DNA from 3 places in the Aliiglaciecola sp. LCG003 genome. Region 1 is predicted to be linked to each of the others. Evidence: predicted binding sites of a transcription regulator. Region 1 holds the regulator's gene; each other region holds the start of a gene.
The links. The regulator FNR, encoded in region 1, switches genes on or off when oxygen is low (the NO sensors DNR and NnrR bind a similar motif). The targets are predictions, from matches to a motif close to TTGATCTAGATCAA.
Positions count from the first base shown of each region.

Region 1 (7,902 bases):
CAAAAGCGGCGATATTTGCTGATGTGGCCTCCCGCTATTTTATACTGGCGGTGCTGGTAATCACTGTGATTAGTTATCTCGCTTGGCTTGCTTATCAACCCGAGCGAGCCTTTTGGATTGCAATTGCCATACTGGTAGCAACTTGTCCTTGTGCCTTAAGTTTAGCCACACCGACGGCTTTAACGAGTGCGCTGGCCAAATTGAATGAATCTGGAATATTATTAAAACGAGCCGACGTGCTTGATCAGATCCCTGAAATAGATTGCATTGTGTTTGATAAAACCGGCACCCTCACCCAGGGCTATTTTTCTATTGTTAACATTGAGCTATTTAGCAACGTCGACAAACAAATGGTGTTAAATTTAGCGGCAGGACTAGAAGCCTACTCTGAACACCCCCTTGCCAGTGCGTTTACGCGCCCGACAGGGCTTAAAGTAGAGGACGTTGAATCTGTATCAGGATACGGTTTGAAAGGTGTATACCAACAGCATGAAGTGAAGATCGGCAAGCGAGAATTTCTTCACCAATCTGCAGTATTGGAAGCTGTCGACCCGTCTTTTTCAATTTTTTTACAAATGGATAATAAATTACTTGCCGCCTTTGAAATGCGTGATCAGGTTAGACCTGAAGCGTCTGAACTGATCGCGTCTTTATCTAATCATGATGTATATATGCTAAGCGGGGATAATCACCGTAATGCCCAACAAGTTGCTCAGCAAATTGGCATCAAAAAGATTATGGCTAATCAGACACCATCACAGAAGCTTGCTTTCATTGAAACGCTACAAAGCCGGCATAAAATGGTTATGATGGTAGGTGATGGAATTAATGATGCACCGGTTTTAGCCAGGGCTGATGTATCAGTTGCAGTGGGCAGTGCAGCTGATATGTCCAAGCGCTCGGCAGATATTATACTGCTGAATAATAGGCTTAGTGCAGTTACCACTATTTTTGATATGGGCAGCAAAGCTAGACGCAAAGTTAAACAAAATATGAGCTGGGCGATCGGCTATAATTTATTCATTACGCCCTTAGCGGTATTGGGGTACTTAAGTCCCTGGATGGCTGTAATTGGCATGTCCTTAAGCTCGATTATAGTAGTGGTTAACTCGGTACGTTTAATGCGTTCGTAACGCTAAGGTAGTCCAATATGAGTATCATATATGTGTTAATCCCGATTGCCATTTTGTTAGTACTGATCGCAATTGCCGTATTCTTTTGGGCGGTAAAGTCCAATCAATTCGAAGATCTTGAACGTCAAGGCTACAATATTTTGTTCGACGACGACATTAAGTCCCACGCTAAGCCAATTGAAGCTGGGGAGGAGAATGAAAAATCCCCATCTGCCCCTAAAGAGCCGCTATAAATGACGGATTTCACCTGGTTTTCTGCACTATTAATAGGCTTAGCGGGTAGCGTCCATTGTGCAGGAATGTGTGGTGGTATTGTTACTTCCTTTACGTTTATGCTCCCTGCTAAGCAGCCTCGTTTGCCTTATTTACTTGCTTATAATCTTGGGCGGATAAGCTCATACACGTTCGCGGGTGCTCTTGCTGGGTATTTCGGGGTGCTGGTGACAACCAATGCTTATATCAACCCACAAGCGCTGTCCCTAATTGGCGGCATATTGATGTTAATGTTAGCGTTATACATTGGTAGATGGTCAAATGCATTAGCTTACTTGGAGAAAGCTGGGGCTATTGTATGGCGTCGAATTAGCCCCTTATCAAAACGTTTCATCCCTTTTAAATCCCCCCTGTATGCCCTGCCGTATGGCATGATTTGGGGATGGTTACCTTGTGGACTGGTATACTCAACGCTAACTTGGAGTGTCTCCAGCGGCAGCGCGATATCCGGTGCTTTAACTATGTTTTGTTTTGGCCTAGGCACGTTACCTGTTATGTTGGCTATGGGAGCCAGTGCAAATAGTATTAAAATATGGTTAGCAAAAAGATGGGTCCGACACTGTATAGCAATGCTGCTTTTCATATTCGGCTTGCTTTTATGCCACCGCGCCATCCATAATTGGTGAAAAACTAGAGCTAAAAAGTATGGATAACTATGACTGGTCAAACTGATTTCGGTATTCGCTGTCAAAATTGTAGCTTCAACCATTTATGTATTCCTGTTTCCCTCAATGAAACAGAGATGCAACGTCTGGATGATATAATCGAACGTAAACGACCTCTACAAAAAAGTGACCAATTAACCATTCCGGGGCAAAAATTCACCTCTTTATTTGCTATTCGTAGCGGTTCTTTTAAATCCTATATTACCTCACGAGATGGAGAACAGCAGATCACTGGCTTTCATTTCCCTGGTGATATTGTTGGTTTTGATGGAATATATTCCGAAAAGTATCAAAGTTATACGCAGGCTATGGAGACATCCATGATCTGTGAATTGCCCTACGATAAGCTGGATACTATGAGTGAGCAACTTCCCAGTTTAAGACGGGAAATGTTGAAAATCATGAGCACTGAAATTAACCAAGACCACAATATGATGATGCTATTAAATAAGCGAACCGCTGAAGAGCGCATGGCCCATTTTTTGGTTAACATATCGCAAAGATTCGCCAGTCGAGGTTTTTCGTCAAGCGAGTTTAATCTCACCATGACCCGCAACGAGATTGGCAATCACCTAGGTTTAACGGTGGAAACAGTCAGCCGCTTACTGACACGCTTCCAAAAAGAACATGTGATTAAAGTTGATGGTAAATTAATTCAAGTTATAGATGTGGCTTTACTGCAGCAAAAGTTGGGTGATCAAACAGTTAGTGCAAATTAGATACGTAAAATGCGGGTGATATTCGCTAATTCCTGCAATTAGTTTAGTATTAATAAAGCTAGGTGCGTTTATATTTTGCTAGAAATAGCTTCTCATTTTGAGTCGTTCGCAAGTTAGATTCCGTCAATACTACAGGGAGATATTATGTCAGCTTTTAATAAAATACTTGCGGTAATGGATCCTTCTGTCACACAGCAAAAATCATTACTGCGCGCCATGAATATTGCTCAAAAAACCGGCGCCAGTATTACCGCATTGCTATGTATCTACGACTTCTCATATGAAATGACCACTATGTTATCGATTGATGAGCGTGAAACTATGCGCCAAGCTATCGTAGATGAAAAAACCGATTGGCTAGCAGATATCGTAGAACCCTTGGTTACTGGATGTAGTCAATCTGTCGATATTAAAGTTGTTTGGCATAACCGCCCTTTCGAAAGTATTCTGTATGAAGTCATTGATAATAGTTACGATTTAATCGTTAAAGGGACGCAGCAACACGATAGCTTAAAGTCTGTTATTTTTACTCCAACTGACTGGCACTTGTTGCGAAAATCACCTGTTCCGGTGTTGCTAGTCAAAGATCATGATTGGCCGGATAATGGTAATGTTTTGGCCGCTATAGATATCAATACTGAAGATGAAGAACACAAAAATTTGAACCACAAGGTTAGCCAATCTTGTCAGGTTTTTGCTCAACTGTTAAATGGCAACGCCAACTTGGTAAATTCCTACGCGGGTACACCGGTGAATATCGCCATTGAAATCCCCGAGTTCGATCCGGTTGGGTATACCGAGGCGGTTAAGCAGCATCATATCGATGCTATGCATGAACATGGTGCCCAGTATAAAATATCCCCTGCTCGTATCTATGTTCGAGAGGGCTTACCTGAGCATGTTATTCCGCAAATTGCAGAAGAGATCGACGCAGAACTTTTAATTATGGGCTCAATTGGACGTACTGGTATCACCGCTGCATTGATGGGTAATACCGCTGAACATGTCGTGGATTCCCTGAACTGTGACATACTCGCGTTGAAACCTGACGAATTTGACTGCCCGATTAAGCGCTAACCCCTAGTTTAATTGATTTTCTGGCTAAGTGGCGTTTCTATTTTCTGGGTTTTCGCTATAATCCATCGCCGCAAGCGCCGCCAAGTTGTAGGAAATTCATGAGCAAATTAGACACATTACCTGAAAATAAGAAATACAGTTTTAACAAATTGCAAAAACGCCTACGTCGCAATGTTGGTAAAACTATTGCCGATTTTAATATGATCGAAGATGGCGACAAAATTATGGTTTGCCTGTCAGGAGGCAAAGACAGTTACACCATGTTGGATATCTTGATGTTTTTAAAACGTCATGCCCCAATCAACTTTGATTTGATTGCGGTTAATCTTGATCAAAAACAGCCAGGCTTTCCCGCTCATGTGCTACCCAATTATTTAGATAAGATTGACGTAAGCTATGAAATCGTTACAGAAGATACCTATTCGATAGTGATGGACAAAGTGCCTGAGGGCAAAACAACTTGTTCGTTATGTTCTCGTCTTCGCAGAGGTATTTTATACAAAACGGCCACACGCTTAGGGGCCACTAAAATTGCTTTAGGTCACCATAGGGACGACATGCTTGAAACCCTATTTTTGAATATGTTCTACGGCGGTAGACTAAAATCTATGCCACCTAAACTGGTTAGTGATGATGGTCAGCAAATGGTCATTCGCCCTCTTGCATATTGTTCTGAAAGCGATATTACAAAGTATTCTGATATTGTCGAGTTTCCCATTATTCCTTGTAATCTGTGTGGCTCTCAAGAGAACTTGCAGCGAAAAGTGATTAAGCAAATGCTGCAGGACTGGAACAAGCGCTTTCCCGGCCGAATTGAGAGCATGTTTAAGGCGATGCAAAATGTGGTTCCGTCTCATCTTGCTGACTCCACTTTATTTGACTTTACTAATTTACAAACACAGGGAACGCCCTATCAAGGTGGCGACATTGGTTTTGATGAAGTGGATTTCCAACCAGCCAATGAGCAGTCGGAAGTAGTCAACATCATCAATTTAAGTCAAGGGTAATAAAATAAATGAAAATAGGTTTGGCTTTAGGTAGCGGTGCAGCCAGAGGATGGGCCCACATCGGTATTATTCAGGCACTAGAAGAAATGGGCATTAAGATAGACGTAGTAGCCGGTTGTTCTATTGGCGCCTATGTAGGTGCAGCCTATGCTAGTGGTAAACTTGAGCCTTTAGCTGAATGGGCAAGCTCTCTAACCGAATGGCAAGTATTTGGTTTAATGGGTATTGGCATTCGTAAAGGGGCTTTAGCCAGCGGGAATAAAGTTTTTAAAGCCTTGGAAGATAACTTTTGTGCGGAAAATTTTGACCAGCTAATTAAACCTTTTGGTGTGGTTGCGACAGATTTATATAGTGGTAAAGAGGTGTCATTTTTAGATGGCCCAATCGGGCAAGCGGTGCGTGCTTCCTGTGCCATTCCAGCATTATTCCCACCAGTTTCTTATCAAGGCAGATGGTTGGTTGATGGCGCAGTTGTTAATCCGGTACCCGTCAATATTTGTCGGCATTTAGGCGCCGATTTCGTTTTCGCGGTAAATTTAAGTGCAGACTTTAGACCTGAATTACAGCTATCATTTCAGAAAGAACATGAACACAATCAGCAACGTACAAATGACTTCTTTGAAAAAGGACAGTCTTTTATGCAGCGCATTTTTGGCGGTAAATTTAAAAAAGAAGATGAATCTACCGAAGCCAATGCCGAATTGGGCGCAATTCAAGATTTAGATGACTTAACAGCTACAGCTGAAGACGTGACTCAATCACCCACACATAGTGATGCCTCAGAGGTCGCAGGTATCAATACGGCTAATATGGAAATCCCTGAAGTACAGCCAATGGCTGCGGAGGCCAAGTCTCATCCGGTGAAGTTAAAATCGATGGACTCTAGTCCAAGCATGCTGGGTGTTATGTCTAGCTCATTGGATATCTTGCAGGCCCGTGTAACACGCTCACGATTAGCTGGCGACCCACCTGACATTTTAATAGAGCCTCAGTTGCGAGATTTCGGCATAATGGAATTCCATCGAGCAGAAGAGTTAATCGAAGAAGGTCGTCAGAGTGTTATGCGCGTTGCCGAACAGATCAAATACCAACTCCGCATGGTGTAACTACCTTTGGTGCCTAAGTAGCACTACTGCTTCGTAATCGCAGTGATGCGATGTGGAGCAGAAGATAAGGTTAAGTCCTTGCCCTGCTCTATCCAGCTTTTTGAGAGAAAGATATGGCCATTATCGCTAACTACACCCTGTGCCATGGGCTGTACTGCTAAGTTCTCAATATGAAAATTCAAGCCATCCACATCTGGCATCATGAACGATAAAAAACCACCCATATCATCAAAAAATTGGTCGTATTGATTTAGTAAATCGACTAATTCTTGATTGCTATATTGGGTTTTCAGATACTTATTTTTGGTTTCCAACTGAACAGACATATCGCATTTATTATTCGCTTCTGTAAGTGTGAGAACAACCATAGCTTTAGCTTGTTTTAATGCTTTTTCGGTTGGCAGTAAAAACCGTTGCTCAGCGGTTATCTCTACGGGAAGGGTTACTTTTTGGGTGACAATTTTTACTTGTTTAATATGGCACAAGCCCGAGCCATCGATATTTTTAAAACCAAAAGCAAACTGCAATGCTGGTGTATCTTCGTCATCAATTTTTTTCAAATGACTATAGAAGTTGCCATAGTCAACACTCAAGGGTTCAGCGATACTATTAAAAATGAACAAATTTAGAACTATTATTACTAGTTTTTTCATTGATTTATAAACTTCCGGTTGAATCTGATCATTTTTATTAATTCATCAATGTAATCCTCTCCCCGCTCTGAATAGCGATGCAGACCTTTAGCTAATGCCTCTGCTGTGATGGGTTGATGATTACTACGTAGCTGGTGTCGAATAGTGCGTAAATCTTCATACGCATAATGTCGATTTAGATTGCGAAAATAGGTCGCCATGGCGGTGTCTAAATTTTTAAATTTTGCTACCTCGTGAGCCGCACCGTCGTTTCGTGATTTTGGCACAAATCCGCAGCCTTTGCGAAAACACCAAAGACCAAAAAAGTTATAGCCCTCTCTGGCAAAGCGTGATGTGCCCCAAGCTGATTCATTAGCGGCTTGCATTAACACCAGCTCTGGCGGAATGACATCTATCCGTTTTAATAATTTGGCGACGATTTCCTGTTTAGGTAAGTCAGTATCAACGCGATAAGTCTTGGCCATTTTTTTGAGTCTGTGTTTCTCTTTAAGGGTCAAGGATTTGTGACTATTAACCTTGTGCTCAATGGTATGTAAAAACTGACGCTTTCTGATTATGATAGTGTTGTGATTATTAATTGCTGGGGTCAAGTAATCGAAAAAGGCTTTTTTACGCTCGACTACCTGTCGTACAGAGGAAAAGTCGGGTAAATCTGCTTCTTTAAAAGGAATATAACTATCACTAGGATCATTAAATTCCTTTTCCGGGGGAAATAAAAATGGATAACTCAGGACAACTACGCCAAATATCCAAATCGAAGATAAATATAAGATTCGGCTAAAGGTAAAGGTATCGGGGTTATGCATCAAATTTACTCTCATTAGAAGCTACAGGTTGTGTATCCTCTAGTGTGGATTGATAGCCAAATAACTCACAATAGAGAACGCCTTTAACATTAAAATAAAAAGGCACTAGGAGAACAAGACCTAGCCCATAGGTAAATGCTGTAAGTAACAATAGACCAAAAAAGACTAGATTGACGAGCAAAAAACCAACAAAATATTTATTCACCATTCGGATAGACAACCAAATACTGGCGAAGGGTGTTAAATTTTTATCCGCAACCAACATCACAGCAAAGCCTGTGGCTATCATAATATAGATGCCCGGTAAAATAAGCAGGTTGATACCCACCATGGTCAATACCAAAGTAAAAATGGTAACCACACAAATGGGCAGGGTCTGCGACATAAAGGAGAATACGTCTAGTACTTTGCCACTTTGTTTTACGTGCGCCTTGGCGCCTTGCATCATTAGTGAGGCAACTAA
Region 1 is NZ_CP128185.1:2,214,806-2,222,707, reverse strand. It holds gene QR722_RS09500 (heavy metal translocating P-type ATPase) at 1-1,133, shown strand, start outside; gene ccoS (cbb3-type cytochrome oxidase assembly protein CcoS) at 1,151-1,366, shown strand; gene QR722_RS09490 (sulfite exporter TauE/SafE family protein) at 1,367-2,032, shown strand; gene fnr (fumarate/nitrate reduction transcriptional regulator Fnr) at 2,062-2,790, shown strand; gene uspE (universal stress protein UspE) at 2,935-3,867, shown strand; gene ttcA (tRNA 2-thiocytidine(32) synthetase TtcA) at 3,966-4,874, shown strand; gene QR722_RS09470 (patatin-like phospholipase family protein) at 4,883-5,980, shown strand; gene QR722_RS09465 (DUF2987 domain-containing protein) at 6,004-6,633, opposite strand; gene QR722_RS09460 (glucosaminidase domain-containing protein) at 6,630-7,454, opposite strand; gene QR722_RS09455 (hypothetical protein) at 7,432-7,902, opposite strand, start outside.

Region 2 (7,902 bases), 1.2 Mb from region 1:
TGCATACTTCAAAAGTAGGAGTCATAGGGACTTCAAAAAAAGAAGATGAACGAAGGTATCCCATCCACCCTGATCATTTACCGCGTATTCCAGAATCACTGCGTCGCCAGCTGGTATTTGAACAAGGTTATGGTGAACCCTTTGGAATCACTGATGCAGAAATTGCAGTGCTGACCGGCGGCATAGCCTCACGGCACGATTTACTCGCCGAGATAGGCACTGTTATTGTTGCCAAGCCCGTATTAGCTGACCTGCAGGAACTTCGCGAAGGCGGAACACTTTGGGGTTATGCCCATTGTGTTCAGCAGCGGGACATCACTCAAGCCGCGATAGACCGTAAACAAACCCTCATTCCCTTTGAGGATATGTTCATTTGGTCACCTAGTGGCAACATTGGTCGCCATACCTTCTATAAAAACAACGAAATGGCGGGCTACTGTGCGGTTATCCATGCCTTGCAACTCAAAGGTATAGATGGACACTACGGTAATCAACGTAAAACCATTATTTTCGGCTTCGGAGCCGTCAGCCGAGGTGCAATATACGCTTTGAAAGCACATGGTTTCAGAGATATCACTATTTGCATTCAACGACCCGAGCATGAGGTCCGTGAAGAAGTGCTTGATTGTAATTATGTTCGCATCCGCGCTGGCGACAAGAACGAGGCACGTATGGTAGTGGTAGAACATGACGGCAGTGTACGCCCCTTAACATCACTAATTAGTGAAGCTGATATTATTGTCAATGGCACCTTTCAAGATACTGAAAATCCAACTGATTTCGTGACCGAAGCAGAAAGTGCCTGCCTCAAAGCCAATAGCCTGATTATCGATGTCAGTTGTGACGAGGGCATGGGATTCTTTTTCGCCAAACCGACAACGTTTAAACACCCGATGTTTAAGTATCAAAGCATCGATTACTACGCTGTGGATCACTCACCTAGCTATCTTTGGGAGAGTGCAACGCGATCTATCTCCGCTGCTTTAATTGTATATTTACCGACTATACTGGCAGGTCGAGCTAGTTGGCATAAAAATGAAACGATTAGACAAGCGATTAACCTGGAGAGTGGGGTAATTCAGAAACCTGCGATTCTGTCATTTCAAAAACGTCAGGCGATCTACCCGCACTTATCCTGCCATTTAGCAAATAAAGCCTTACCGGATATTGTCGCATGAGCAATTAGTCGTAATTATCTTACCTTAGCTTCAGAGCACTCAGCATATGACTTCGTACCATGACGTCTAAGCATATAAAAATATAGTCGCTGGCCACAAAAATAGTCTTGCTATATTTGTACCACCGGTTTTTTTTAACCTTTATGCCTCATTTATGATGTCTCAATAGCCGCTCCATTATTAATAAAGAGCCGTTGATTAAACTAGTTTTTAGCCCATGCTATTTCTGAAGGGACCGTTTATGAGCGCTAGAATATTGTAGCCCTGATGAATACTTATGTATCGCTAATGTACTATCTTTGTAACTCGTTTCTAAAATACATAAGCTCGGCAGTTGTACAAATACGGTTCCCACTGGTAACTATGTCAGATAGCACAAAACTTTGGTACCGGCTAGTGCTCATGTTGGTATAACCTGAGAGATTCGTTGCTTCATTTTTGTCAGCTCTGGGTTAAATAAATTGGAGGTATTCAGTAAAACTAGTCATGAAAAAATCTTCTATAAAGTCAGATCCACTCATCAAACTTGCTAAGAAGCGCGTCAACGCCTTGCAAAAGGCTATGGCTGATTCCCAAGCGTCATCGAACGACTTGTCCGTTGAAGCAGTACACGAATTACGTGTGTGCAGCAAAAACCTGCGAGCACTACTTCAGTTGTATCGACCTTTTTGCAATAAAATCATCCTCAATAATGTTGAACAACTCGTTAAGGCACTCGCCGATAGCTACGCTGGGCAACGTGATGCCGACGTACAATATGAATTGGTGTGTCAAGCTATCGAAGCGCTAGCAAAACTAAACGATAAGACTAAGCAATTCTTACTCAGATATTTTGTTGAACTACGTCATCATGCAAATGAGAAAAGCCGTATAGCTGATGTGCGAGCTCAACTTGAGCAACTACTGCTGGTCTGGAAACAGGAATTAACGCTTTCTTTAATGACTGACTGTAGCCAAGGTCTACAATTCAGTTACCAAAAATCGCGAAAGTTGGCTCTTAAGGCAGCAATCACAGACAAAGATGATAAATATCATCAGTGTCGAAAATGGGTTAAGTACTATTTGTATCAATCACGAATGTTGCATTCAAATAAAAACGCTAAGAATGATATGTACCTTAACCAACTAGCTATTCTAGGGGACCTATTAGGAAAGCTTCATGACTATTGTGTGTTAGAACAATCCTTAACGCTCATATTGACTCACTCCGCTAGGCAGAAATTTAACAGCATAGAGGCTCGTAGTATAGAAGTAGCTATTTCACAAATACAGGCCTGGTTAGCTGAGCAAAAACGATTGAATAAAAGCCAATGCCAAACACTCTTCAAACACATTTTTTCGCATTCTAAAAGCCCTATTAAAATCAGATAACATAAGTTAAATGGTGAGTTAATTTAATGCTGTGATAGACGCTTCGACCAGTTCCCCCCATGTTGTTCAATGCATCCTTCTTCAGAATCAAATACAACATTATGTTTAGCTTGTTTGAGTAATATACCAACCTTCAACAGTTGGGTATGAATGGATTTGATCAGAACTAAATCCCGTTGCTGATTGACTGCTTCATTTAGGGATTGCTCTGTTTCAAACACACAGGTTACTTTTAGACTAGCAGGGAAGTTGGAATAATTTGCACTATGGGTTAACCAACTAAAACCCGGAATTTGCTGTTTTGCCGTCTCACACACAATGGTTAAGGCTTTTATCACGTTATTGTCTAATTTTTTTACGGTATTGTTCATTTAAACAAGCCTGCACAGTAGAAAGTAGCTGAAGATCCTATTACTTCTAGATTTGTCTGCCAATATATAATAACAAAAACTAGGAATTTACCAGCAGCACTGATACAAAAGCCAGACCTGCTGTTTTGGGTTAGCTGAGGGTGCGCCAATTATAGTTAAAGGTTAGGTTTGTAATCGAAACCTTGGGAAGTCTGCACGTCAGAAAACACATTAATTCGAGGCTGTTTATTCAATATGCCATTGACCATATTGTTGGGGAAAACTTCAATGCCAGCGTTAAAGGCTTCAACATTCTGATTAAAAATCCGTATCGCGGCACCGACATTTTCCTGCTGTTCAGCTATTTCGCGCATCATTGAGTCCATCAAACCAGCGGTTTTAAGATCAGGGTAGGCTTCCACCGCAATATTAATACCTTGTGCTACCGATGACATCAAAGACTCTACATCTGCTAACCCATGAGTGTCTATTTGCTGATCGTTTAATTCCGTCAACTTCGAGCGTAAACGAGTAATATCAGTAAGCACACTCGACTCAAACTCTTTATGTTGGCTAACGACTTTTTCTAACTCTGGCAAAATTTTATTTTTTTGACGTTCTTGAGTTATGACGCCCGCCCAAGCTCTTTCCACTGCATTTTTACGGGTAATAATGCCGTTATATATAACCACAATGCCAACAAGCAACACAGACAATATAACGAGTCCAATAATCGTAGTGGTTTGCATAAATATCCTTAGAAGTTACTGTCTGAATGTTTCATAAGTTGATGAATAAAATCAAGCGTAGATTGCAGCTTGCGCAGTTCTGTATTTGCTACTAATTCTTGATAAAACTCAACTGGCTGTTTCAAGTCATACCGTTGTTTAACACTTAATACATTATCATCTGTAAAAGAAATACAAAGCTCTCCTGTAGTATTGAGTTCTATATTAAGCCGACCTAACACCTGAGCAATATCTTCAATCGCTACTACAACTGCGGGTTTCAAAAACTTTGCAGCTATAAATTGATCGCCAGCCCTAACTTTAAATTTACGCGCAAACTGAACAGAGCCTGTAAAATATTTTTCCGGATAAAGCTGAGCTAATGAATCACCGATAATTTGGATATTCTGGTAAAAGCTAAAGGGCACGATAATCCCATAGCGATCAAAGTGGTCATACACCGTTCTCGTTCTGACAGTTGTGCGTCCTTTTGAGTCGGTAGTAACATAGGTTTCAATGCGTTTATCAACATAATGATAGTGGAAATAACTAAAATTGAAGTTGTGTTCCGATCCTACATACTCTCCCGCATAAAACTCGCGAAATTCACGACTATGATTGCCACGCAGGAACTCCGCAAAATGCCTACTCATTTCACGACTACTCGGGTTCGGCTTTTTTATAATGTGATTATCAAATAGGGCGTCTTTAAAAAATGCCATTTTAGCCAGTGAGGACAGTTGCCTTGCGCGGCTAAAGACTAAATAGAAGATGAATGCAGAGCAAGCCAGTAGGCCAACCCAAACGAATATCCAATGGCCTTGGCCAGGATTATTCCAATTAGGTAAAAATGCAACATCCAAAGCAGGCACCATCAACAAAAGCCCACCAAGCAACAAACTAACAATACTAATAGTGATATGGTAGTTATGTTGATAAGCGAAAGGCTGGGGGTAATCAACAGCTTTAATAAGCGCTAAGTGAATCTGTTCAGAACAATTTGCAGCATGAACTTGAGCTTCTATCTGATTAACTAGCTTTTTTAACTCCTTGTTCGACATTGCCTATCCTTTACTACTTGGGTAATTTTCTTAACCTTTTTGAACAGTTTTTATTGGCTAGTATAAAATTCTTTCAATTACACCGACATTACCATTAATTAATAGCAATGTTGTTAAGATTTTTTTTCCGACGAAAACATCACTCACTGCTTTTATATAAACACCTTTGTTTACAATAGTCATATTGCCGAATTGTTTTAATATTCGTGATCCAATCACACTACCAGTAGCCGAAATGGTGACTAAAGTCTTGATTCTGTTTAGCTGTACATGCACTATGCGCTGAAAATCTAACGACGTGAGTATCATGCAAAATCAGATCGTTTATCAATTTAATTCCGCTCAAATAGCCAATCGTTTCTTAAATGAAGTCAATTCTTCACGCCTGCAAGATATTAAGGCTAAGTTATTTCGCGGTTCAGATAAAGTGCAAGTGGTATATAAGTTTGCAGATAAGGGATTTGACAGCACTATTTCAGAGCTGGATGATATGGCCGCACGATATGACGGCAAAGAAGTTTTCTAACCACTTTTTAGTGGTCTAATATTAATCGAATAGTTTAGGCAAAAGTCCTGCTGTTGCTTTTCAGTTTAGCTTAACAATAGTGTAGAACGCACTGACCATTCAAATACTCACTTTGAAAAGACACTAATCAACGCGTTCCACAAAAAATTAAGCAAAATAACAGCTAACTAGAAATTGGGATTTTACGCTGTGATTGTTGGGCTTTTTCCGATTTTGGTAAAGTGACATGCAAAACGCCATTTTTGAAGTCAGCTTTGATTTTATCTTGTTCAACCGCTACAGGTAATGAAAAGCTGCGTTTAAAGTACCCATGGCTTCTTTCCATGATATGGTAATTGTTTTCATCATCTCTTTCAGATTCAGTTTTCCTCTCTCCACTGATCGTCAACACATTATCCGAAATGTCTAAACTGATATCTTTACTATCTAACCCAGGAAGATCGGCTGATATTTTATAGCTTTTTTTATCTTCACTTACATCTACATCTGGGCTTAACAGTTGGCCATTAAGTTTAAAAGGTGCTTCATCGGTAAAGTGAAATGGCCAATGATTTCGAAGACTATCGAACATTTTGTCCATTTGTCCCCAAGACATATCAATGGGGATAAGGCCCGAATGTTTACTAGGTTTTGATTGCTGTTTAGTTTGAATACTTGTCATGGTAACACTCCAATTTTTTTAATAGACCGTTGAGTAAAGACATTCAGACTGCTGTCTTTCCTCTTCATTAAAGCAAAAAAGGAATAGTTAAATTTGACAGAAATCAAATTTTGGAATGATTACAAATTCTTTGGGACTGTCCTCTATTCCACTCGCTCTAGACGGTTGTAAATCGCTTTTTTTAGACCCTAAGTTCAACATCTTTGCTACATACTGATTTATACATCGGTGCATTTTTATTGAGCTACCGACCTACAGTAAAGCAACTATCAATATCACATAGAAGCAGTTTATCTATATATACAACACACAAATGGGTATCTTCAGGCACGAGTGCTAGGCACAAGAAGTGACGGTAAGTCCCTTTGAAATTTCCATCTAATGCAACCTCGATAGTTAAAATATAAAGAGATTAATTTTTTGCTTTCCAACTGCCATCCTCTTGGCGACAAGCGGTTCCGTAAATATCTTCCTTTTTGCCCCCAATTGTTGCTTCAATTTGATATTCTCGGCAAGGTTTAGCATCTCCCCCATAGGTTTTTGTTGGCACTACTTTGTAGTAATTTCCAGAATCTGGATTACGCCAACTGGTGGAAACACCTGTACGAACAGTTTCAAGTGAGTGAGATAGTTTCAACCTATCGGCCTCATCCATAGTACGGCCGACATTTCCTCCAATAGCGGTTCCAATCATAGCCCCAAACACTGTTGCAGCGGTTTGGCCATGACCCCCACCAATTTGGTGGCCAAGTACGCCGCCTAAAATACCGCCGATAATCATACCGCTCGACTCGTTGGGGCCTTGTGATGAGGCGCATGCTGACAAAAGCGTAACTGTGGTTAAACTTATTAAAATAGATTTTACAGAACATCTCACATGGTTCATAACTTACCCCTTATTATATAGCTGATACGCTAATTCAATTAACAGAGTAATTTAGACCATTAGAAAAGCTTTGATTTAAGTCAATAAAGCAAGTGATTGGGAGGATTGGAGATATAAGCCACTTCGAAAATGTCCTGTCAGTAATTAACTAACACGCTTCCGTAGAGTTGCTCTGCTCCTAAACGCAAAAAGCCCCACTAACAGTCTTAGCAGGGAATATCACGCTTAGGAGACGCGCTTAATTTAATATTTTACAACACTTCTTCGGTAGCGGCGGCATCTTCCGGCTTAACCGTTTTAGGCAACAATAATTCTGCACGTAGACGCTTTTCAATATCGTCAGCCATTTCTTTATGCTCTTTCAAGTATTTAACAACATTAGCCTTACCTTGACCAATACGTTCGCCGTTGTAGCTATACCATGCACCAGCTTTTTCGACGAATTTTTGCTTCACACCCAAATCGATCAACTCAGCTTCTTTGCAAATTCCCTGTCCATACATGATTTGGAATTCAGCTTGTTTGAATGGGGGGGCAACTTTATTCTTGACCACTTTGACCCGTGTTTCGTTGCCGACGACTTCATCACCATCCTTGATGGCGCCGATACGACGGATATCCAATCGAACTGAAGCATAGAATTTCAACGCATTACCACCGGTAGTGGTTTCAGGTGAACCAAACATAACGCCGATTTTCATCCGGATCTGGTTAATGAAAATAACCAAGGTATTTGAACGTTTGATGTTACCTGTTAATTTACGCAATGCTTGAGACATCAAGCGAGCTTGTAGACCAACGTGAGAATCCCCCATGTCGCCTTCGATTTCTGCTTTTGGTGTAAGAGCAGCTACCGAGTCAACCACCACAACATCAACCGCACCCGAACGTACTAACATGTCACAAATTTCTAGGGCTTGTTCACCCGTATCAGGTTGAGACACCAATAAATCATCGATGTTGACCCCTAACTTTGCAGCATAAATCGGATCCAAAGCATGCTCAGCATCGACGAATGCACAGGTTTTACCGATTTTCTGTGCTTCAGCAATGGCTTGAAGCGTTAATGTTGTTTTACCCGATGATTCTGGACCGTAAATTTCAACCACACGACCACAGGGCAATCCACCTATACCAAGGG
Region 2 is NZ_CP128185.1:3,398,408-3,406,309, forward strand. It holds gene QR722_RS14820 (N(5)-(carboxyethyl)ornithine synthase) at 1-1,178, shown strand, start outside; gene QR722_RS14825 (CHAD domain-containing protein) at 1,665-2,549, shown strand; gene QR722_RS14830 (Fis family transcriptional regulator) at 2,573-2,920, opposite strand; gene QR722_RS14835 (LemA family protein) at 3,076-3,648, opposite strand; gene QR722_RS14840 (hypothetical protein) at 3,657-4,688, opposite strand; gene QR722_RS14845 (hypothetical protein) at 4,996-5,214, shown strand; gene QR722_RS14850 (Hsp20/alpha crystallin family protein) at 5,378-5,875, opposite strand; gene QR722_RS14855 (RT0821/Lpp0805 family surface protein) at 6,288-6,761, opposite strand; gene recA (recombinase RecA) at 7,013-7,902, opposite strand, start outside.
Region 2: QR722_RS14850 (Hsp20/alpha crystallin family protein) is a predicted target of FNR. The motif match lies at 5,969-5,982, and genes of this name have one in related genera.

Region 3 (7,902 bases), 1.4 Mb from region 1:
ATCGTGTCTTTAATCACATTGGCCGGGCTAGAATTATCTAGTTCTGTTAGCACAGCAGCATAATATTCGCTATCAACAAATACAGCAGCATCTTTAATTTTTTGCAAGTCAGGACAATTAAAGCATACGCCTTCTAAGCTTCCATCATCATCGTCGCTACCGCCAGTGGTAACTAAGACGTCATCCAAGCGATAATATTCACCGCCTGCATTATTTTTCATGGTCACTGTAATGACTAACTCAGAGCCCAGAGCAACGTCTTGAATAATAGTGGCAGAAGCCCAGACATCATCAATCAGTGTATGGGAATCACTGCCTGAGGCATTCCAGTTGGTGATTAAGGTTGGCGCACCGCCATCTATTGAATAAGCGACGTCAAAATAATCGGTGTTTTCGTGAGAGCCCGTTCCTGCAGCCAGCAAACTAAAAGACACATTGGTTTTATCTGCAATATTGATGGGCTCAGAAATCCAAACTGCATCGCCATCAAGATCGCGACCAACCATAGCACCGTTTTCAACGCGAAAATAATCTGTATCCGCGGTCAAGGATGCGCTAGATACATCAATTGTCCACTTGGTAATACCCGCCATATCTATTGTGGTGTTGGTGGCACCTTTGAGATTATAAGCTGGATTGTTGAAGTCTTCCGCCCATATGGTTTCTCCATATGCTAGGGTTGCCATCGAAGCACAACAAAGTGCTGCAATAGCAGTGAGTTTGGTTTTCATGAGATCTCCTAAATCGTGAGTACTGCAAATGCCATTTCCTGGCTTTATATTTATTATTTTAGCGTGGCCGGATGCTACGTAACTTGTATGACAAATACATGACAACTACCGTCCTTTTTGCACTTCGATAGTCTCAGAAATAGTACAGTAATTCAACGAATTAAACGCCTACAGAGGAAGGCTGGGGAATTATATTTCACATCATTTAATATGAAACCATCGTTTCATATTGATTTATAACAATTATTTATTTTGGTAATGTTGAACAAATGGTCAAAAAAAAACCGCCAGGCAAAAGTGGCGGTTTATGACAGCAAATTAGCTTTAATTTTTTTCTAACAGTTTAGAAAATTCAGTTTTAAACCAATCCTGGAGCATATTTTTTTCATACCTTAAATTTTCATTTTTAAAGAAGGCATTATGTCTATCCATAAAACTCATGTCTTTGAGTTTTACCTCGGCTGATTCTTGCAGGACTAAACCTTGGGCGTCTTTTAAAACATATGAAAAGTCCATGCGCGGAATATCGATGGATTTGACTACTCGCACATCATTACTAGAATGTCCGAATCCAGCGAAAGAAGCAGGCCATACTTCACCAGCCAAATCAAGATTAGTTACCTTGTAACTCAACCCATAACCGTCGGGCAGATCTTCAGCCAATTCAATCAGGTATTCCTCCAATTGCTCTAACGTTTGTTCACGAAATTTAGTCCGACTCTGCATGGTTGGCTTTACGTCTCGATATTCAGTTGGGTTCTCCCAAATGATTTCGACTTCAGCTTTTGCATAGCTTGCGCTGGCAAATAAACTAAGCGTGGCTCCTGTTAATAGTAACGAAATTGAAGTCTTCATAATGGTCCCTCTTTATTTAACAGTGTCTGCCATGGTTACCGACAAAGCATGTTTTGTTAGTGGATATCAATAATTGTAGCCTAGTTAGCTGAATTGAACATGAATGTAAATTTACCTATCTAACTGAATAGACAGTAACTACCGCGTAATTGTTCCATTGATAGCAAGGAAATGCGGAGAAAAGATTGACTGCTGGGAAGTGACAAGCCTGTCGATGTCTTTTGGCCTGTATTGTTATACCAATCCATTTGCTAGGACGCTTTGTTCACCGTTAGCAATTTTGAATTATCAATAGTGTGGCACACCATCTCTAAATTAGCGCCATTGACATAGGGATTGATTTCTCTTTGTGCACAGTATCGAGTATGGAAATTTTCAAGACTTCCGGAGCTAGAGGTAATCTGCTCAATATAGTCTTTTTGAAACTCGCGCATTTGCTGGGTGTAAGGCATGAGTGAAGAGCGTAAACCCGCCAACTGAGTTTCTTCTATCTGCAATGATATCTCAGTCATAAAATCAGATAGATTATTCTGAATATCAGCTAAAAAATACTGCACAAACGAAGACCTTAGCAACATGACTAATAATATTATCTCCGAGAAAATGAAAAAGTACCTTAACATACACTGACTTTACTGCTTATCATGGACGCAGAATAGATCATCACAGCCAAGTAGCATAGCAAATGCTATTATTGCTGATCATACCTAAGTGATTGGGGTAATACCTGAGTAGCCAGTGGCTATCGAAATAATTCCATCTAAGTTTGATCCAGATTAACAACTACTGGGCAATATATGCGATAATTATTGCTGTCAAAGCCAATCGGCTACAAGACATAGTCTACCCATAATGGTTTCCATCGCTGTAATATAAGGGCACATGAATGAGTGAGCGCATTCCGATTAAAGACATCTCACCGGTTAAAGTCCACAAACCCGATCCCAGCCAACATGAAAATGCCTATACCCCTAGAAGTAGAATCTATGTTCGTGCGGTTGAAGGAACCCTCGAAACGTTCAGGCGATTCTTTGGATTGATTTTTTTAGGCACCTTCGCCATTTTACCCTGGCTTCAATATAACGGTAATCAAGCCATATTATTGGATATCGGAGCGCAACGATTCAATATTTTCGGCTTAACTTTGTGGCCACAAGACCTTACCTTATTGGCTTGGATTTTGATCATCAGTGCGTTTGCGTTATTTTTCATCACAACCTTCGCTGGACGCGTATGGTGTGGGTTCATGTGTCCGCAAACTACATGGACCTTTATTTATATCTGGTTTGAAGAAAAGATTGAAGGCGCAAGAAACAAGCGTATCAAGCTTGATCAGCGCAAAATGGATTTTGATAAATTTTGGCGTAAAACCCTCAAACACAGTTCTTGGATTCTGGTTGCCTTGCTTACTGCGTTATCTTTTGTCGGATATTTTACGCCCATAGATCAATTATTCATTGATTTTTTCAGCTTCAATGCGGGATTTTGGTCCGGCTTATCAGTGATATTCTTTACCCTTTGCACTTATGGAAATGCGGGATGGATGCGCGAGATTATGTGTACCCACATTTGTCCATATGCTCGATTCCAGTCAGCGATGTTCGACAAAGACACTTACACTGTCGCCTACGATGCTTCTAGAGGTGAAAAAAGAGGACCTCGTTCCAGAAAAACGTCTCATGAAGCCATCCAGCAACAAGGATTGGGAGATTGCATAGATTGCAACCTTTGTGTGCAAGTTTGTCCAACCGGTATAGATATTCGCAATGGACTGCAATATGAGTGTATCAACTGTGGAGCCTGTGTAGATGCCTGTAACGGCGTGATGGATAAGATGAATTATCCGAAAGGTTTAATTAGCTTTACCTCCGAGCACGAGCTTGCGGGAGGGACAACTAAGATAGTGCGCCCGAAACTAGTAGGTTATGCGGTTGTACTCGTGATCATGGTGTCGCTATTAGTATATGAAATCATGAGCAGAGTGCCACTAGAAGTCGATATTATTCGAGATCGTAACTCATTGTATAGAGAAACCAACGATGGTCTTATTGAAAACGTATACTCACTTAAAGTACTCAACAAATCGCAAACAGAACGTGTCTACCAAATAGAAGTACTGGGACTAAAGGGGCATAGGTATATGGGCAACAATCAAGTAAAAGTGCAAGGAGGCGAAGTGCTTAACTTAGCTGTTAGCGTCGCGATAGACCCCTATGCACTAAAAGAAACAGTGACAGAATTCAGGTTTAAAGTCTTTTCCATTGACGGCGATGAACCTGTAGAAGTCAGTGAGCCAAGTAAGTTTATTTATCAATGAGTATCACTGACGACGCTAAATTTAATTTTGAACAGTTGGGCCCTGACCTGATCCTTGATGCCATTGAATCAAAGGGAATTTTGGTTGAATCCGGTCTTCTAGCCCTCAACAGCTATGAAAATAGGGTTTACCAATTTATTGCACAGGACAATAAGCGCTATGTGACCAAGTTCTATCGGCCACAGCGCTGGTCCACAGAGCAGATTCAAGAAGAGCATGATTTCTCCCAAGAGCTACATGACCACGAAATTCCAGTCGTCGCGCCTATACGAATTGAGCAACAATCCCTTCATCAGTATCAAGGTTACCAGTTTGCGATATTTCCTTCTGTGGGTGGGCGTCAATTCGAAGTCGACAACCTAGACCAAGTAGAATGGATGGGGCGCTTCATTGGCCGTATTCACCAGGTTGGTCAAGGTAAGCCTTTTACTTATCGCCCTTCATTTTCAATCCAAGAGCATTTAATTGATGCCACAGAGACGTTGCACAACACCCAATTGATACCACAGAGTTTGCACACTGCTTTCTTCACAATATTGGAACAAGTGGTAAGTTTGACTAGCCAACTCTATAAGCCAGAGAAAATGATTCGCTTGCATGGAGATTGCCACCCCGGCAACATTTTATGGCGTGATGGCCCGACCTTTGTCGACTTAGACGATTGTAGAATGGGACCTGCCATTCAAGATCTGTGGATGATGTTATCTGGTGACCAAAACCAACAGCGCATTCAACTCGATACATTAATTGAAGCCTATGACGAATTCTATCACTTCGACACCCGTCAACTTGGCCAAATAGAACCTCTGCGTGCGATGCGGATGGTCCACTATATGGCTTGGCTGTCCCGCAGATGGCAAGATCCTGCATTCCCTCAAGCATTCCCTTGGTTTGCGGAAGCTAAATATTGGGAACAACAAATCCTTGCTCTCAAAGAGCAGTATTCCGCTTTGCAGGAGCCGAGTATTACGCTTTTTTAATTCCATTAAACATAGTTCTTTATTCTTTTTATATCATCAAGCTATAATAAAACGAGACCAAGGTGCTGCCTCCTTTTATAGGGGCAGTTAAACGGGAAGACAGTGAGATGAAAATTAATTTACATCAAAGCTGACGCTGCCCCCGCAACGGTAAACAAGTCAAACATTAACCATATACCACTGTTTTTTTTTAACGGGAAGGTGTTAATGCCGTCATATTACTATGACACTTGTGAGCCCGGATACCGGCCTTGGACGTCGAATGATCCCTACAGCAGTGGATCCCCATTTACCTGTACTCGGGCGGAGTACAAACCAAGGTTAACAATATGCAAAAAACTCCTATAGCTATAGCACTAAGTACATTATCGATTCTTGTTTCTAGCAACGCACTATCTCGTGATTTAAGTTCTGCACCGGATGAAAGCATTGAAAAGATGTCAGTGGTATCTAGTCGTTTCGCACAACCTGAATATCGCCTTGCCACCAGCATAACAGTGTTGGATGAAATCGATTTACGCAGTCAAAGTACCCTCAGCGTCGCAGACATTTTACGCAACACCCCCAGTATTAATGTTTCTAACGCTGGCGGGCTAGGTAAAACAACCACTTTGAGGATCCGTGGCGAAGAAAGTTTTAGAACCAAATTGTATATCGATGGTGTGGAGCTAACGGACCCTTCAGCACCGCAGGTTTCGCCAATTTTCGATGATGTATTGGCACAACAACTGTCTCGGATCGAAATATTGCGCGGGGCGCAAGGTTTAGCTTATGGCGCCGATGCTGGCGGAATTGTTACCATGTATACCAAAGAGCCTGCGAATGGTCTTTCAGCCAACGCGACGTTTAGCGGGTCTCGTTACAATACCAAAGGACTTTCTGCAAACCTCTCCCTTGGTAATGAGCAAGGCGGTGTATTGCTAGCGGTATCGAATTTATCCAGTTCAGGCTTCAACGCTCAAACCACAGATCTATCCGGCGAGAAAGATAGCTACGACAACGATACAACTTATATCAAGGGCCACTATAACATTGCTGAAAACTGGCAGGCTAAAATGGTTATCCGCCAAGTCGATGCAAAAAATGAATATGATGGATGTTTTGACAACACCACCTTTGCAGCGAGTAACGACTGCCTGACAGACTCAGAACAAACCACTATGCGGGGCTCGTTGGCGTACAAAGATGAAAAGAGTAGTCATGAAGTCGCTTTTAACACCACTGATATTGAAAGACGCTTCATCAACAATGGCGAATTTGGTTTTATCAATAGCGGTTCAGTTAATAAATTCGAGTATATTGGAAGTTACGCTTGGCAAAGCCAGCGCTTTGTATTTGGCGCAGAAAATAAACAAGAAAACTTAGACGGTGAAAACTTATCCCGTCATCAAAAGAGTATTTTTGCCGAATGGCTAGGTGAGTTTGACCAAAGTACTTTTTTCAATCTTGGCATTCGCCACGACGACAATGACACCTTTGGCGGTTTTGATAGTGTACGAATTGGCGCTGTTAAACATGTTGAATTGGGTAGTTTAGATTTAAAATTAAAGACCAGCTATGGTGCAGGCTTTAGAGCACCGAGTCTGTATGAGCAAAATTACAATGATGGCCCTTTCGCTTATGGGGATGCTGCAGGCTTGCAACTCGAAGAAGAGAATAGCAAAGGTTTAGACGTGGGTTTTGAACTAACCACTCCCCAAGGCAATATGATAGAAGTTGTTTACTTTGACCAACAGGTTGAGAATGAAATAATTTTTGATTCAATTGGCTTCCAAGGCTATTTACAAGTTGCAGGCCAAAGCAAATCCCGCGGTGTTGAAGCCAACTTTGAATATAATTTCCACAACGGTCTGACGTTTTCAAGTAACTATACCCACAATAATGCAACCGATAGTAGGGGCGAATTACGCCTAAGACGTCCTCGCAATAAAGTTAATCTGGGGCTCAAAAAAGCTTTGCTTAACGATACGCTATTTGTTGAGCTAACTCATCGAAGCGTCAGCGGTGCTGAAGATATAGGTGGACAGGCGTTGGAAAGTTATAGTGTGACTAACCTGTCGGCATATTGGCATTTATCAGAAAACGTTTCATTTAAAGCAAGTCTAACGAATCTGCTCGATAATGAGTATCAAGAGGTGCTCAATTACAACTCCGCTGGTAGAGCATTATCTGTTTCCACCACGATCAGCCTTTAAAGCCTGCAAAGTACCTATGTGCACAGTGCTCATGGGTGCTACTTGATATATATATATTTACATGCCTTTCAGGACAAAATAAAAACTAGAATATTTTTTATATTCGGCTAGATTTGTTTTTGTGGGCATTTTTAAAACCTTGTATTGATGGATTGGACCGCAGTACTAGAGGAAATGCCTAGTTATATTGAGATTTAAAGCTTAAAATAGGTTTGCCAATCTGTAGTCCAACATCAATCTACTAATTTATTCAATGGTTCGGTTGCATACGGGAAGTATGGTATGAAATTTAATACTATTATCGAAATACTCATACCTCGACTAGCTTGGAAATAAGCAAGGGAATCTGTATGGTTCGTCCCGCTTCCAACCTGATTTGCTTTTTACACTAGTTTTATGAGGGACTTATGATTCGCAATTGCTTTCTAAATATATCAACTGCAGTATTATTATTAACTGCCGCTGCTAGTGTTTGTGCAGAAGTGGTTGTCATAGTTCATCCAAGTAATGAAAACGCGTTAGACACTAAAGCAGTACAAAGAATATTCTTGGGCAAAGAAAAGAAATTTAGTAACGGAACTGCTGTCTATCCAATCAACCAAACAGAAGGCGCCATTCGCAGTGATTTTGACTCAAGTGTCCTCGGCCGCAGTTCGACTCAGGTTGCCGCTTACTGGTCAAAATTAGTTTTTACCGGTAAAGGGATCCCACCTAAAGAAGTATCAAGCGATGCTGATGTGGTGGCTGCCGTATCAGCCGACCCAGCATCTATCGGCTACGTCGACAGCGCAGCTGTTACTGGCGACGTGAAATCAGTATCTTTC
Region 3 is NZ_CP128185.1:3,639,038-3,646,939, forward strand. It holds gene QR722_RS15820 (ExeM/NucH family extracellular endonuclease) at 1-731, opposite strand, end outside; gene QR722_RS15825 (DUF3016 domain-containing protein) at 1,056-1,586, opposite strand; gene QR722_RS15830 (hypothetical protein) at 1,838-2,143, opposite strand; gene ccoG (cytochrome c oxidase accessory protein CcoG) at 2,473-3,903, shown strand; gene QR722_RS15840 (serine/threonine protein kinase) at 3,900-4,883, shown strand; cobalamin riboswitch at 4,928-5,151, shown strand; gene QR722_RS15845 (TonB-dependent receptor plug domain-containing protein) at 5,213-7,078, shown strand; gene QR722_RS15850 (type 2 periplasmic-binding domain-containing protein) at 7,486-7,902, shown strand, end outside.
Region 3: ccoG (cytochrome c oxidase accessory protein CcoG) is a predicted target of FNR. The motif match lies at 2,353-2,366, and genes of this name have one in related genera.